2 regions of the [Ruminococcus] lactaris ATCC 29176 genome follow, and region 1 is predicted to be linked to the other one. Evidence: predicted binding sites of a transcription regulator. Region 1 holds the regulator's gene; the other holds the start of a gene.

Region 1 (5,941 bases):
ATCAGAAAGCTTCTTTGTGGCGAAGCGGACGCGGAAAGCAGGGACATTCCTTCGCGGTGCAGGCCCGCTTTACCTCAGCCCGTTGACCGTTTGTAACTCGAAAGTGGAAATCTTCGTGCAATGGCACTCGATTTACTTTCTCTAACAAACGCTGCAAAGTGTCTTCGGAACGCTCCCTGCTAATGCACCTGCTCAGGAATACCCTGCTTTCCGCTGGTAGTCACAGTAAGAAGTTTTTTTCTGACTCCACAGCGTAGTCACTCAACAATGCAAATTTAAAAAGAATAGAAAAAAGCCGGATGGCTATTGACTAAGATACTCGATCGTAAAGATGTCGGGGGCAAAAGCCCCCGACTTTGATGCCTACGGATTGCTCCGTGCTACGCACTTCCACAATCCTACCCAATATTCGCATATCGTGGGATTATCATCCCACTTTTATGCTCATATCGGGGCGGAGCCTAAGGTCTTTCACCCACCTATGAGCAAGCTCATGTGGGCTTAGACCTTTTGACCCTGGCATCTCGTAAATATTGTATTTACTATTTGATGGAGCATTTATCTTCGTCGATAGCCATCCGGCTCTTTATTTCTTATTGGAATTTCGTCTTTGTTGGGAGAAAATGTTCTGGTATGAGGGAAAATTTTCTGATTTGAAAAGCCTAATATCCACCCTTGCTGTTGCGTGAGCAGTGCATTGACAAGGAGCGTTCCGAAGACACTTTGCCCAACTTGTTAAGGAACGTAAACAGGAGTGCCTCTGCACGAGTGTTTCCACATTCCTGTTACAAGTTGTCAACGGGCTGAGGTAAAGCGGGTCCTGCACTGCGATGCAACAGCAAGGGCGGATATGGACGCTCTTCTGTCAAAAAGCCTTCCTGATACCGAATCATTTTCACCCCAACAAATACAAATTTATTACACGTCCTCCGCCAACTCTTCCCACCGCTCGTACAAGGCTTCCAGCTTTTCCTCATTTTCAGCCCGCTCGGTAGAAAGTTTCTGACATTCGATGGAGTTGGAGTAAATTTCTTCTTTTGTCAGTTCTTCATCGATTACGGTATTTCGTTCTTCCAGCTTTGCAATTTCTTCTTCTGTCTTTTTCAGATCGTTTTTGCGTTTCCGCTCTTTTGCCTGCTGCTCTTTCTGCTCCTGCCAGCTCAATTTGGATTCTGTCTGATTGTCGGAAGAAGATTCCGAGGGAGCAATACCGGCAGATACGGCAGGGGCAGATGCGTATGCCCGGGTCAGTTCTTCTTTCTTTTCAAGATAGTAGTCATAGTTTCCGATATAATTTACAAAAGTCTGATTGACAAGCTCCAAAATGCGGGAACAGGTCTGATTAATAAAATACCGGTCATGGGAGACATAAAGAACCGTTCCGCTGTAGTTGTTCAGGGCTTCTTCCAGGATTTCCTTGGAGGTAATATCCAGATGGTTGGTAGGTTCATCGAGAATCAGGAAATTTGCCTCGGACAGCATCAGCTTTGCGAGGGATACACGTCCTTTTTCGCCACCGCTGAGTGTACGGATTTGTTTAAAGACTTCCTCCCCGGTAAACTGAAATGCAGCAAGTGTATTGCGGATCTGCGTATGAGTCAGGGATGGGTAGTCATCGGAAATTTCATCGAAAATCGTCTTTTCATCATGAAGGACGTGATGTTCCTGATCGTAATATCCGATTTTGACTTTTGATCCAAGCGTGAAAGATCCCTCGTCTGCAGAGACTACTTGGTTGATAATTTTTAACAGGGTAGTTTTTCCTGTACCATTATCACCAATGATGGCAACGTGTTCCCCGCGATGGATCTCAAAGCTGATATCCTGAAAAAGTTGCTGGCTGTCAAAGCGTTTGGACAGATGTTCAACTGTCAGGACGTCCGATCCGCTGATACAGGACGGCTCAAGAGAAAAGTGCATTTCGCGGACGCTTTCAACGGGCTTTTCAACAGGAGTGATACGGTCCAACATTTTTTCCCGGCTTTCAGCCCGCTTGATGGATTTCTCCCGGTTGAAAGAACGAAGTTTCTCGATGACTGCCTGCTGATGCTTTATTTCACGCTGCTGGTTCATGTATTCTTTCAGGCGGGCATCACGGATCTGTTGCTTTTTCGCTGCATAGGCTTTGTAGTTTCCCATATACATACGAATATGAGCCTGATCGACCTCAATGACTTTTGTTACGACACGGTTCAGAAAATACCGGTCATGGGAAACAATCAATACGGCTCCTGAATAATTTAAAAGATACGTTTCCAACCATGCAATGGAACTAAGATCCAGATGGTTGGTCGGCTCGTCCAGTAAGAGGATATCAGGGCTTGTCAGAAGCAGTTTTCCAAGAGAGACTCGTGTCTTCTGACCTCCTGAGAGGGTATCGGTCTGCTTGGAAAAATCATCCTCTGTAAATCCAAGCCCCTTCAGGACACCAGTGATTTCACTTTCACAGGCATAGCCATTTTTGGCCTCATATTCAGACTGAAGCCGGTTGTATGTATCCAGCCGGTTTTTCAGATCTTCCCCGGTTAAGGATTTCAGTTCCTGCTCGATGGAACGAAGCTGGGCTTCCATTGCAAAGATATCGGCTTTTGCACTTTTTACTTCCTCATAGATTGTATTGCCGGATGTCAGATCCTGACGCTGTGCAAGATAACCGAGAGTCTTCCCTTTGGCAAGAATAACATCGCCACCGTCCAGGGGTTCCTCCCCGATGATCATTTTCAGAATCGTAGATTTCCCGGCACCATTGATCCCGACAAGAGCTGCCTTCTCCCGGTCTTCAATATGAAAAGAACCGTCGCAGACAATGGTATGTTCGCCGAATGCTTTATTCAGATTGTGACAGGCTAAAATCATAATCAATAAACTCCTTATATCATAGTTCTTATTTTAAAATGGCTCTTCATTATTATAAAACTCCAAGTATCTATTATATCGAAAATAGCCGAAAATACAAGAAGTAGGAAAGTAAAGTTTGACAGAAGTTTAACTATTCTATATAATGTTGGGTAGATTATGATGTGGAGGGCAATGGAAGTGGAACAAAGAAAAATATCACGTGCCGTAATTTCCAGGCTTCCAAGATATTATAGATATTTGGGAGACCTGCTTGAAGCGGGTGTAGAGAGGATCTCATCCAATGACCTGAGTAAAAAGATGCAGGTAACAGCATCCCAGATCCGGCAGGATCTGAACAATTTCGGTGGATTTGGACAGCAGGGATATGGATATAATGTAAAGTACCTTTATACGGAGATTGGAAAGATACTGGGACTGGATAAGGATCATAACTTTATTATTATCGGTGCCGGTAATCTTGGACAGGCACTGGCAAATTATGCATCATTTGAACGGAATGGATTTATTTTAAAAAGTTTATTTGATGTGAATCCGCGTCTTGAGGGAGTGACGATCCGGGGAATCCCTGTCAGAATGCTGGATGAACTGGAAGGATACCTGCAGGAAAATGATATTGAGATTGCAGCTCTTACACTTCCCAAGTCAAAAGCGGAGGAAGTAGCGGATGTCCTGGTAGCGAATGGGATCAAGGCCATTTGGAATTTTGCACATACGGATCTTACACTTCCCAAGGATGTCATTGTGGAGAGTGTACATCTTGCTGACAGTCTGATGAAATTGTCTTATAATATCAGCCAGCACAATGAAATTCAAAAATAGCAGAGGACTGCTGCGGGTATGGTCATAGCTGGACCGGTCCGCAGCAGTTTGTCTTTAAAAGAAAGGGGACTGCTCATGAGATATTTACCGGACGGAGAACAGATGAAGAAAGCAGATCAGTATACGATCCAGCAGATCGGTGTACCTTCTGTGGTTCTTATGGAGAGGGCAGCATTAAAAATTGTTGAAGTACTGGAAGAAAAGAAAAAGGATTTAAGGCGACCACTGATCGTATGCGGCAGTGGAAATAATGGCGGAGATGGATTTGCTGTGGCAAGACTTCTGGCTGAAAAGGGCTGCCATGTGGATGTGCTTTTTACGGGAAGAGAAAGCTCTATGACGGAAGAATGCAGATTGCAGGCTCAGATCGACAAAAATCTCGGGATTAATTTGTTTACAGAAATCCCCGAGAAAGAGTATACTGTGATCATTGATGCAATTTTTGGCGTTGGTCTGTGCAGAGAAGTTGCAGGACACTACAGAGATGTGATCGGATGGATGAACCGGCAGACGGCACAGAAGGTTGCAGTGGATATTCCATCAGGAATCTGTTCTGCTACAGGAAAGGTGCTTGGTATTGCATTTCAGGCGGAACTGACAGTATCTATGGCATGTCAGAAGCGTGGCTGTGCTTTGTATCCGGGACAGATCTGTGCGGGAGAGGTTGTTCCGGTAACGATCGGGATTGATCCCGAGTACTTTTTTGAACAGAAAAGTGTCTGCATGACCTATGATAAAAAGGAGCTGGGAAATCTGCTGCCGGAAAGAAAAGAGGATTCGCATAAGGGCAGTTTTGGCAGAGTCCTTATGATCACCGGCAGTCCGGGAATGGCAGGAGCAGCTTATCTTTCAGCTACAGCAGCGTATACGGTTGGTGCCGGACTTGTCCAGATCTATACAGCAGAAGAGAACAGGCAGGTACTTCAGGGACTTCTTCCAGAGGCGATCATTTCCTGCTATAGAGAGTATGATGAAGAGAAACTGGATCAACTGATCGGGTGGGCAGATGTCATCTGTATCGGCTGTGGATTAGGACAAAGCAGTAGATCAGAAAAGATTTTGCTGCATACAATAGAGAAAGCAAAGTGTTCCTGCGTGATTGATGCAGATGGACTGAACCTTCTTGCAGGAAGGAAAGATCTGTATAAAAAACTTGGGAAAAATATGATCCTCACCCCTCATATGAAAGAAATGTCCCGGCTGACAGGAATCTCTGTATCAGAAATTGTAGAACGGCGGTTTGAAGTACTTCACCGGTTTACCGAGGAATCCCCGTGTATCTGTGTCTTAAAAGACAGCAGGACGATAGTTGCCCAGAAAGACAGGCAGAACTTCCTTAATCTGGCAGGCAATGCAGCCATGGCAAAAGGCGGTTCGGGAGATGTGCTTGCGGGTGTGATCACCGGACTTCTCGCACAGGGAATGGATGGATTTCAAAGTGCAGTGACAGGCGTTTTTCTGCATGCCTGTGGTGGAGATGAGGCAAGGGATAAAAAAGGTGGTTACAGTGTTCTCGCAAGGGATCTGATCCATGGAATACAGGTAGCGATGAAGAAAGCAAAGGAGTGTAACTAAATGAAGAAATACAGCAGAGTTTGTGCATATATCGATTTGGATGCCATTGCATATAATATGGAGCAGATGAAAAAGCGGATTGGCGAAGACGGAAAACTGATCGCAGTCATCAAGACCGACGGATATGGTCATGGGGCAGTTCCGCTGGCGAAAATGTTTGAAGAGATGCCATATATCTGGGGCTATGCTGTTGCATGTATGGGAGAGGCGGGTGTCCTGCGTGAACAGGGGATCAAAAAGCCGATTCTGGTACTGGGATGTGTCTTCCCGGACGAATACGAGGAGATGGTAGAAAAAGAGATTCGTGCTGCGGTTTATACTGAAGAAATGGCACGGGGAATGTCAGAGGCTGCACAAAGACTTGGAAAGACTGCGTATTTTCATATTAAGATTGATACCGGAATGGGAAGGATCGGATTCCCGGTAACGGAAGAAAGTGCATCTTCCATTGAACGGATCAGCAGGCTTCCGAATGTGCAGACAGAGGCAATGTTTACGCATTTTGCAAAAGCCGACGAGCTGGATAAATCTTATACGTTAAAGCAGCATGAGAAATTTTTATGGATGAAAGAACTGATGGAGGAACGAAATGTTCCGATCCGGTATTTTGACTGTGACAACAGTGCCGGAATCATTGATTTTCCAGATCTCAAGCATGATATTGCGAGAGCGGGAATTTCCATTTACG
Region 2 (5,941 bases), 1.1 Mb from region 1:
ATTTATCTTTTTCACTCTTATACTAAAACTGTATTAGTACCATACTAATTTACATCATAAGTTCAAATAAGAATTTTTTCAAATCGTCACATATGTGACCCACAGAGTGTGGATGAGCCTGTTATACAGGCTCTTTTTTTATCTATTTTTATTTTCACCTACTAAAAAAGGTAATAAAACCCCTGAAAGTAAATCGTTCAAAATCTTATCACCACTTTTTCATTTTATCATGAACGCCTCTTTTTTATCAACCGTGAAAAGATTCCTGCCACCATTCTGCTGTTTCCGTCCTTATTTTACAACAAATGCTGTACAATAAAGTTCCCTTCTGCATGATAATTGATTTTATGGTTACTGTTCACTGAACAGTAACTCAGGATCAGATTATTCGCCTTTCTCTCCCTGCATCACTTTATATTTACTTAGATATTATGCAGGAATCTCGCAATAGGTAGCAAAAAGACCCTGCTTAAAAAAGCAGGATCTCATTTTTAATCTTATTTTCTTTCTATTCTTTTCATCTGTAGAATACAGTCTGCATCTGACTACAGATAAAATTCCATCGGATAGGTCGGATATGCAATTTCCTCCAGCTGATCCATCGTTACCAGTCCTGCCGGAGCAAGAAGCACTGCCGGGATTCTGTTAACGATCGTTGCACAGGTATGTTCCACTGTTGCCGGTTTTACAACATGAAACTCTGTGTCCGGTTCTCCCGTAATCTTCCAGTCACACATATCTCCATCGTCTGCTCCGTACACCTTTCCGATACACTGCGTCTCGATGACCGGTCCCTGGAATGTCTCCGTTGTAACAACTGCTGCCATACCGATACAATTTCCCTTTGGAATCGTCGCATCCAAAGTAGATGAATACAGATCTGTATCATGAAAATATGGCACACATTTCTGCGTCTGGCTCTTGATCGTCCATCCCATCTTTGAAGCAAGTGCCTCATTGGAATTCCATACATAAGATGGCTCTATCTCTTCCGGATGTGCAATCTGCTTTTCAAACTCTTCCGGCGTCAGACCTACACCATGTGCTTTGGCAAGTGCCAGTCCATAATCCTCTACATTATAACTTACTGCACCTTCAATCTTCTCGATCTTATGGCATCCACCGGCTACCATGCCAACCATATTTACCCAGAAAATATCTTCCATACCACTTCCGACAAATGTACAGCCATTCTCTTTCGCCGTCACATCCAGAATATTCGCTCTGACAGGATCTGTCGTCCAACAGTAAGTTGCCTCCTCACAAGTTGTGATAACGCTGATTCCTCTGCTCAGGCACTTCATATAGTGAGGGAAACATTCACTTACAAGACTAAATAAAGTAACAACTGCAATGTCTGCATCTGTATTGTCCAGAACTTCATCGGCATTATCACTTATCAAGATTCCGGTCTTTACACCCAGCCCTGCATAATCGCCAATGTCCATTCCGACGATTGCAGGATTACAGTCAATCGCACCAACGATCTGGCATCCGGTTTCATAAAGATAACGTAATGTATACTTACTCATCTTGCCGCATCCATACTGAATTACTTTAATTTTCTCCATACTGACCTTCCTCTCTGTACTGCTTTCATCGCCCTGACAGACACCGGATCAAGCAGTACCGAAATACCAGTTTCTGTCTTAACAAATTCCTTTTATCTTCCTTTTCATTTGTTAAATTTTTATCTAAGTTCAGTATAAAGTCTGAAGTAACTTGAGAGTCAATCATCTTTTGTCACAGAAATCCGACAAATTATTTGTTCATTTTTACAGGAATCTGGAGCCGCAAATACATGGCTCTTTTCCGTTCATTAAAAATATGCATTTCCATGATCTCTTCACAGATATAATCTCCACAGATTTCATAGTGGTTCTTTTTACAATATTCCAACAGCCTTGCAGCACACTCCTGTTCTTCATCAAAATCTTCCGTATAAATACATGCATACATTCCATTTTCAATCTTCTGTACCCTGTCCTGAAGCGGAAAATTATCATCTACGAAAATAAAAATCTCATTAGAATAAAAAATCTGCTCTTCAAACCTTCTCCGGCTCATCAACGTTCCCGCATTACAATAGTAGACCTGTGGAATGTCGCATTCCATCAGCTTATTTTTCAGTTGCTTCAGAATCAGTTCGTATGTATCAATATTGTAATCATAAAAATTCTTATCCACCGTCATGGAATAAATGGTACGATCCGGAATGTACTCCAACGTAATAGTTCCACTTGCAGGGGATTTTTTGTAACGCTTGATCGATGCCACAGTCCGGTCGATCGCCTCCATTTTAAATTTCAGCTCCTCCATCTCCTGCAGTGTCTGCTCTCTTTTCTGCATCAGTACATCTTCTATCAGATCCAGATCTTTCCGGTCAAGGATACTCTTAATCTCTTTTAATTCCATTCCCAGCTCTTTCATATACTGAATCATGTCCAATCTGGCATTCTGCTTGATATCATAATACCGATAATGCGTCTTTTCATCCACATAACATGGGGTAAGCAGCTTCATTGAGTCATACAGCCTCAATGTCGGCACAGTTGTCCGGTTCATCTTCGCCATCTCTCCGATGCTGATATACCCTGTCCTTTTTTCGTCCATTTCTGCCTCCTGAAAATCCTCATACTCTTTTTAGCTTATGTATAGCTCATCAGGAACTCTAATGTAACATGAGAGTTTAAATCCAGCTTTCATCCCCTCCGGTGATCGCAAGGCTTAAAAGAGTATCCATCTTTTCAACCTCTTCTTCTCCTTCGATCTTCTCCAGCAATTCTGCTGTATCAATGACATTTTCCATTGATTCATCCGGTCCGATTTCATAATCAATCTCTGACTCACAATCAGGACACGCAATCTTTTTCATCGTCTGCAAAGACAGAAAACGATAACCACACTTTTTACATTCATAATAACCGCACTCTTTCGTGCCGTTCGGTACAAAATACATAATTTTTCTCCTTACTCTTACATTATTCATTTAGGCGTTTGCGAAACGCCAAAAGCCGCATAAATACGGCATTTTTTGTTGTTAAAATAAAATATCTCCTCAAGATTTATGGTAAAATAGAGTTGCGAGAAAGTATCAACCAATCCACCTAAAGGAGATATAGCTACATGATAACACATAAGTAGCTCTCTTTGGCAGAAGTTTTTGATGATTGCCAAAATAAATTCGACAACAACAAATACCAGTTCCTTTCACTTCTTGATGAAACCATTAACCTTGATGAAATTGTTCTTGTTTCTTTTGTTACTCATTTCCACGCTTCAACCGGAAGACCTCGAAAGCACCAACTTTATCCAATGCTTAAGGCTTTTCTGATTCAGCGTATATTCTCAATCCCGACTGATACGCTCCTGATTGTTTTCTTGAAATACTCTCAGGAATTACGTGATTTCTGTGGCTTTGATGTTGTTCCTGATGCCTCAAAATTCACCCGTTTCAAACAAGATTTCCTGATGGACTTACAATCTATGTTCGATCACATGGTTGATATTACCGAACCGATCTGCCAAAAACTTGACCCTCATCTGGCGACTATGACTATCTTCGATACCTCTGGCATTGAAGCCCGGGTCACTGAAAATAATCCAAAATACGCAAACCGTATTATCAAACAGTTAAAGGCTTTTGCAAAGGCAAACAACCTTGATAAAAGCTATGATCCTTATAAGGCTGCCTATGGCTCATCCGGATATCGTTGTGGAAAAGAATCTTCGTGCCTATCCCGGAGTTGAACGAGGTTCGACAGAATGGGAAGAAACTTATAAAATCCGTGTAAACGTTGAAAAGTCCATCAACCACTTTAAAGAAGTCTATCCTTGTTTTCAATCAAGATTGCGAACTTGTTTCGCAATTACCTGGTAATACCGTTCTTTGATTTCCATTTTATCGTTATTTTTCACAATTTTCCAGCGATATTCTTATTTTTTCAGGCACAAAAAATCACCGTCCCCACAGCTCCTACGTCTGCAAAAACGATGATCACTAGTGCGCGATCAGGGGTTCGAACCCTGGACACCCTGATTAAGAGTCAGGTGCTCTACCAACTGAGCTAATCGCGCTTCTCTTAAGTTGTATGTCCTTTCCTTAAGACAAGAGTTATTATATAATAGTTCTTTCAGGAATGCAAGCACTTTTTTTATTTTTTTCAAAAAAATATTTTTTTTGAATTATATCTACAATTTGCTAAAAAGACCTGCTGAATCTCTGATGTGTATCCCCGACAAAACAGAGACTCTTTCCTTTATCGGCATCTCTGCATATTCTGGTAGTCAAATCTCCAAGACTTCTTTCAGAGAGATCTCGAACGGATCCTTTACCAGCATCTCTGCATATTCTGATAGTCAAAGGGCAGACGATCCAGTCGAACCGTCTGCCCTTTGATTTTCTGATCTTTTCTGATTTTTTCAGTCTTTTATTCTGACTCTGTTTCTTCTTAAATGTCCACCTGGGAGTTATTATTTCTTTCCACCGATAACATTATCTACAAAGAAGTCCTGTGCAAGGATATCATCATCAGACATTACTTCTCCGTCTTTTACAAGTACATTTCCCTGATCGTCTTTCAGTTCTCCGGCATAAACCTGTACGTCACCATTGTTGATCTTCTCACGGAGTTCTTCAACTTTATCCTGGATTTCCTGTGGAACAAGGTCTTTATTGAACGGAGCCAGTGCAGCACACTCGCCTCCTTCATAATAGTTTGCTGAAATATCGATTGTTCCATCTGCTGTCTTTTTCATGATATCCTCAAAGATCGGAGCCCAGTTCCATACAAAAGATGTAAGAACTGCCTTCGGAGCTGATGCCTGCATATCTACGTTATAACCGATACAGAATGCACCATTCTCTTCACAGGTCTGCGGAACAGCAGGTGAAGAAGCTTCCATTCCCATATATTTGATTCCATTGTCAATCAGTGTCTTGGCATTCTGAGATTCTACATCAAGATCATACCAACTGTCAGCCCAGAGTACCTGAACTTTGGCATCCGGATTTGCATATTTTGCGCCAAGTGCATAAGCATTGATTGCTGTACGGACAGATGCCTCATCCATACTTGCACAGAAGCCAAGCTGATTAGATCCTTCATTCATCAGTGCTGATAAGTAACCTGTCAGGAAATCTCCCTCATATCCACGGATCTGGAACTCAATGATGTTATCATAAACATCGTTACTCTGCTGTGCAAAGATAACATCCGGGTATTCCTGCTGAAGCTCTGCAAGGATTGCCGAATATCCCGCAGAACATCCGAAGATAATGTCTGCACCTTCATCTACAAGCTCTTCCACTGTAGACTCGATCAGGGATGTATCTTCCTCTGAGATCTCTTCCATTGTCAGAAGATTTGTCTTTGTATCGATTCCAAGATCCTCACAGGCTTTTACAAGACCTTCATGCATAGACTGAGCCCAGCCGCCATCATCAATAACGGAATATTCGATCTCACCGATCACCAGCTCCGATACATCTTTGGTTTCTCTGTCTGAACCGGATGATTTATCTTTTGAATCTCCATTAGATCCACATCCTGCCACAAGACTTGCTGTCAGGGCTGTTACCATTAATAAGCTAAGTAATTTCTTTTTCATTTTGTCCTCCTCTTTTTCCGGTTTTTATCAATCTTTTTATTTTTCTTTTCAGATCTTTTTACCGGCTTTCACGATCATAAGGTTTTGCAAGAGCTGCCGGCTCTGCGGTATGCTTCTTTCTGAAGTTTCCTGTTGAAAGTATAAATACGATCACAGTTGCAATGTACGGAAGCATACTGTATACCTCCGTTGGAACAGACGGCAGATAAATCTGCAGATTACTTCCGAGACAACTGATAAATCCGAAGAGCAATGCTCCCCACATCAGCATGACCGGATTCCAGGATGAAAATGCAACCAGTGCAAATGCGATCCAGCCTTTTCCGGCTGT

What was found. Region 1 encodes Rex, which represses fermentation and respiration genes when NADH is low (regulators of the CRP and FNR family bind a similar motif). Its sites were predicted from a motif close to ATTGTTAANTANTTAACAAT; they were not measured.
Region 2: a site for Rex is predicted at 1,679-1,698, ahead of NQ541_RS01535 (NAD(P)H-dependent amine dehydrogenase family protein). Genes of this name have one in related genera too.

The regions. Positions count from the first base shown of each region.
Region 1 is NZ_CP102292.1:1,408,616-1,414,556, reverse strand. It holds gene abc-f (ribosomal protection-like ABC-F family protein) at 919-2,856, opposite strand; gene NQ541_RS06695 (redox-sensing transcriptional repressor Rex) at 3,037-3,678, shown strand; gene NQ541_RS06690 (bifunctional ADP-dependent NAD(P)H-hydrate dehydratase/NAD(P)H-hydrate epimerase) at 3,754-5,253, shown strand; gene alr (alanine racemase) at 5,254-5,941, shown strand, end outside.
Region 2 is NZ_CP102292.1:318,681-324,621, reverse strand. It holds gene NQ541_RS01535 (NAD(P)H-dependent amine dehydrogenase family protein) at 546-1,571, opposite strand; gene NQ541_RS01530 (MerR family transcriptional regulator) at 1,762-2,613, opposite strand; gene NQ541_RS01525 (FmdB family zinc ribbon protein) at 2,690-2,959, opposite strand; partial or broken gene NQ541_RS01520 (transposase) at 3,151-3,702, shown strand; tRNA gene NQ541_RS01515 (tRNA-Lys) at 4,005-4,077, opposite strand; gene NQ541_RS01510 (BMP family ABC transporter substrate-binding protein) at 4,474-5,610, opposite strand; gene NQ541_RS01505 (ABC transporter permease) at 5,669-5,941, opposite strand, start outside.